Regions from separate parts of the Ruminococcus sp. RTP21484sp1_RTP21281st1_A8_RTP21281_210402 genome, predicted to be linked through region 1. Evidence: riboswitches for the same ligand, from Rfam matches in the RefSeq annotation. Region 1 holds a riboswitch; the other holds the start of a gene.
The links. A riboswitch is a leader RNA that binds a small molecule or an ion and turns the genes downstream of it on or off. The one in region 1 is predicted to bind FMN.
Positions count from the first base shown of each region.

Region 2: linked by a shared signal. The riboswitch ahead of ribD (bifunctional diaminohydroxyphosphoribosylaminopyrimidine deaminase/5-amino-6-(5-phosphoribosylamino)uracil reductase RibD) and the one ahead of AB5170_RS10710 (ECF transporter S component) in region 1 are both predicted to bind FMN.

Region 1 is NZ_JBCPGE010000019.1:22,315-24,714, forward strand. It holds gene AB5170_RS10700 (DUF1294 domain-containing protein) at 1-7, shown strand, start outside; gene AB5170_RS10705 (mechanosensitive ion channel family protein) at 187-1,095, shown strand; FMN riboswitch at 1,190-1,327, shown strand; gene AB5170_RS10710 (ECF transporter S component) at 1,491-2,126, shown strand; gene AB5170_RS10715 (DUF6783 domain-containing protein) at 2,090-2,269, opposite strand; gene AB5170_RS10720 (DUF6783 domain-containing protein) at 2,201-2,344, shown strand; gene AB5170_RS10725 (NUDIX hydrolase) at 2,360-2,400, shown strand, end outside.
Region 2 is NZ_JBCPGE010000009.1:34,146-36,545, forward strand. It holds gene ribD (bifunctional diaminohydroxyphosphoribosylaminopyrimidine deaminase/5-amino-6-(5-phosphoribosylamino)uracil reductase RibD) at 1-850, opposite strand, end outside; FMN riboswitch at 1,127-1,241, opposite strand; gene AB5170_RS06085 (class I SAM-dependent methyltransferase) at 1,714-2,400, opposite strand, start outside.

The DNA of each region.
Region 1 (2,400 bases):
GCAGTAGACGGTGGATAATTTGCTTCCAAAATGAATTTCCGGTGGAAAACAGGCCAGATTGCCCTGTTTTAAATGGGTATTAGTTCCTGCCGCTTTTGCGATTTTGAGCGGAGTGGACGAAATTGTTTTTGGATAACAAGGGACAAAGTTGTTTGTGGGAAAGGACTGAAAAAAGGAGATGGGAATTTGGAAGGACAGGTTATAGAGAATGCAGTTCAGGAGACTGTCCAGGAAACAGTGGATAAAGTAAACTCCAACTGGGATCAGATCAAGGCTTACTTTAACGGTCATATTCCGGATTTGATCAGCTTCGGAATGAAAGTGGTTCTTTCTATTGTAGCGTTTTATGTGGGAACAAAGCTGATCAAGTGGCTGCTGAAGGTTGCGAAGCGTTCCATGGAAAAGGCCGGTATAGACATGGGGGTTGCCCAGTTCATCTGTTCTTTTGGGAAATTTTTGCTGTATCTGATTCTGATTTTTAATATAGCTACTAATTTCGGTGTGAAGGAATCTTCAGTAGCAGCTCTTTTGGGAACTGCCGGCGTTACCATCGGTCTTGCTTTGCAGGGCGGTCTGGAGAATCTGTCTGGCGGTGTTATGCTGCTTTTGTTTAAGCCCTTTCAGGTAGGTGATTATATTATACAGGATCAGGCTGGTGGGACGGAGGGAACCGTATATAAGGTTGAGATGTTCTATACGACCCTGATCACCATTGACAATAAGCACGTAATCATTCCAAATGGAAAATTATCCAACAGTACCATTATCAATGTAACTGCGCAGAATTTGCGTAACCTGGAAATCAAAGTGGGAATTTCCTATGATTCCGATATTAAGAAAGCAAAAAAGCTTTTGCAGCACATTTTACAGGAAGATCCCGGAACCAAATCGGACAAAGACATGCTGGTCTTTGTAGACGAACTTGCTGACAGCGCCGTAGTCATGGGCCTTCGCGTCTGGGTGCCCACCGATAAATACTGGAAGATCAAATGGCGCCTCAATGAGAAAATCAAAGAATCTTTTGATGCCAACGGAATTTCCATTCCGTATCCACAGATGGATGTACATGTTGTGGAGACAAATAAAGACAAATGATAATAGATATATAATAGAAAATATGAAATAGATGTACAAATAGATTTCCTATTGAAATTATCTTATTTCTATTGTATAATCCACCATGAAAAGAAAATTTCTTCGGGGCAGGGTGATCGAAATCTTTGGAAATCGAAATTCCCTACCGGCGGTATAGTCCGCGACCCGCTTTGGCGGCTGATTTGGTGAAATTCCAAAACCGACAGTAAAGTCTGGATGAGAGAAGAACGCGCAGAATATTTAGATCGGTTGATTTTTTTGTACGTGCTCATTGCCCCGGAAGAGATTCCGGGGCTTTTTATGTGGTGATTTTAACGTTACTGTTTACTGGTAACATTTTAATCCCATACTTGCAGAAATTTTCTTTAAATATTATAATTTAAGGAGCAATGAGTATGAGCGAACAAGTAATCAAAAATGGAAACGTAATGGAGCGAAGCCGCACCAGAACCATTGCCCAGGTAGCAATGTTAGGTGCTGTGGCAGGTGTGTTGATGAATTTTGAGGTACCGCTGCCATTTCTGGCACCGTCCTTTTATCAGTTGGATTTCTCTGAGATTCCAGCACTGATCGGTTCTTTTGCAATGGGACCTGTAGCAGGTATACTGATTGAACTGGTGAAAATTCTGGTACATCTGGTAACCAAGGGAACTATGACAGCAGGCGTTGGTGATGTGGCAAACTTCCTCTTTGGCTGTTCTTATGTAGTTCCAGCCGGACTGATTTATCGTTATCAGCATAAGAAGACAAGAACACACGCAGTGGCAGGTATGGCAGCAGGTGTAATTCTTACCACAGTGCTTGCATGCTTTGTAAACGCATTTGTACTTCTTCCGGCATACGGCAAGGCATTTGGAATGCCGGTACAGGCATTTATTGAAATGGGTGCAGCAGTACACAGCGGTGTAACCAACCTTCTTACTTTTGCAATTATGATTCTTGTACCATTCAATTTATTCAAATACACATTAACCTCAGTGATCGTGTTTTTTATTTATAAAAGAATCCGTGTGATTCTTCGCGGTGACTGATTTTCTGTTCCTTGGTGAGATCTAGAGCCTGTTTGAAAAATCATTCCCGCAATCTGCACGCCCCACTTTGCGGTATATTTTGCCCGAATTCGGTTGCCGTAGCCCGCTACGGCGCCCTTATCCGGACAAAATCTCCCACAAATTGTGACGCACATCTTGCAGAAAGCCTTTTTCAAACACGCTCTAGCGAGACCTCTGACCAGAACAGCAAGAACTGACGAAAAGAGGTTCCTATGGGAAAAATCAACAGCATTACCAAACAGACAGATAATCG
Region 2 (2,400 bases), on a different contig from region 1:
CAAGATCTGCCATCAGCTTCTTAAGGTCTATCTGATTCTTTTCGTCGGGACAGTAAATGGTTTCAACTCCCATGGTATGTAATATTTTTATTTTCTCTTTTGCATTTTTCTGTTCTGCATAAGCCACGATCGTCCGGTACTTTTCCGCACTTTTTACAATCTGACTGCCCGGCGGGATCCTGAGCTTACTGTCACACACAATCCTGACAGGACTTTTCCAGCCTTCTACCCGGACGTTTAACATCGGATCATCTGCAAGCACAGTTCCAATACCAGCCATGATTCCCATGTACTGATGCCGCATATGCTGTACTTCTTTTCGTGCAGATTCTCCGGTGATCCATTTTGATGCTCCTGTTTTCGTTGCGATCTTCCCATCCAGTGTCATGGCATACTTCATTACCACATAAGGGGTCTTCGTAGTAATATAATGGAAAAACACCGGGTTCAGCTGATCACATTCTTCTCTCATAAAATCTTCAACTACTGTTACACCGGCTTCCCTTAACATCTGTACACCTTTTCCTGCCACTTTCGGATTCGGATCTCTGGAACCGATCACCACTTTTCTGATCTTCTGTTCAATGATCGCTTCCGTACATGGAGGTGTTTTACCATGATGACAGCAAGGCTCCAACGTGACATAAATCACCGCACCTTCTGCTGATTCTGTAAGAGAAGCAATTGCATTACGTTCCGCGTGAAGTTCTCCATACTTTTTATGATAGCCTTCCCCGATGATCTTTCCGTCTTTTACGATCACTGCCCCTACCATAGGATTGGGATTCGTCCAGCCTTCTCCTTTTTTGGCCAGTTGAATAGCCCGAAGCATATATTCCTGATCCGTCATTTCTATTCCTTCTTTCTTATTCCTGTTCTTTGCCTGGGCTACGCCGAGGCTTTTAAACATGTGCAATCGGATTCACAGACAAGTGAATGGTATAGTTATTTCGAAAACGATGTACCAGATACAAAAAAAGCCTGCAGAAATATCTGCAGGGTGGAATTGATCTGTTACATATGATTGATAAATGAATGTCTGATTTTCCTATATAAAAAGCTCTGAAATGGATCACCATCTCAGAGCTCTGATACTACATTCATTCATACAAAAAATCAACTGTACTATCATCTTCTTCCATCCAGACTGTACTGTCGGCCCCGGAATCTCACCGGATCATGCCTCTCGGCTCGCGGGCTTTACCGCCGGTAGGGAATCTCACCCTGCCCTGAAGATATCTTTTTGTTTATTTTAATACTTTATCTGTTGTTTGTAAAGCAGAATTTTTATTTTACTTAGTTTACTGATGGAGATAGAATATCCATATACACAATAAATATCCTCATTTTATCCATATATTATATCGTTTTATGAATTGTTTTTTCATTAAAATTACACTATTTTTTCACTATTTTTCATTACTTCATCGTTTTCGCCAGTGAATTGAGCAATGCCCACATCTCTGGATTAGCCAATACTTTTGCCAGAAGTTCCGGATCGACTTCATCAGCAACAGAACCGTCACAAGCAACCAAACGATAACGGTTTCTGTATAGAGTTGGTTGAAGCTTCTGGTTAAAGATTTGCAAAAGTTCCCATAGTGCATTATCTTTTAATTTTGCACGCTGGTGATAGAAAGCGGCTTTTGATGGTGTTTCATCAGTGCGTCCGAAAAAATGATAAAGTTCTCTCTCTCTGATATTGTATATCCACTATAGTTTTAGATGTATCATCTTTACCATCTTGAATTGATCAGAAACTGTCATACTGACCTTTGTGGATAGCTTTAAGCCATTTTTAGGGATGTAACGATAGTATGGTTCCTCCGCAATCACCTTCACATTACCCCCGATCTTTGCTGCCAGTTCTTCCGCTGAATTCACATAAAAGAACATTTGTGCATCGGCATGGCCGACCTGTTTCATATATTTTTTCTTCATCATGGTCATTCCTCTTTTGTTCACCGTATCAAAAACAACTTCCATATTTCCAAATTGCCCAATCATACGCAGAAGGGCAATGACCTTATGTTCCTCAAAATAATGAAATAACCCGCCTGCAGTAACGAGAATAGGAGCATCAAATACATCATTGCGAACTTTTTTGATCCAATCCTTTGCAAAGGCATCCCCGGAAATATATAATTCCCTTTCTGGTTCGGGAAGAAGTCCCCGCCGGTATTCGATTACATGAGGCAGATCCACGGCATACCAGTGTGTCTTTCCGTTATCACATCGGTGATAGGTTGTCTCCAGACCACAGCCCAACTGGACAATCACACCGTCCGGTCTGCGTTCCAGAAAAGTCCGAATAATCCGATCCATATTAGCAGACCGGGAAGCAGAGGCCAAAAGGGTATACTGGCTCTGCATATTCTGTTTAATCAAGTCTGAAGGCAG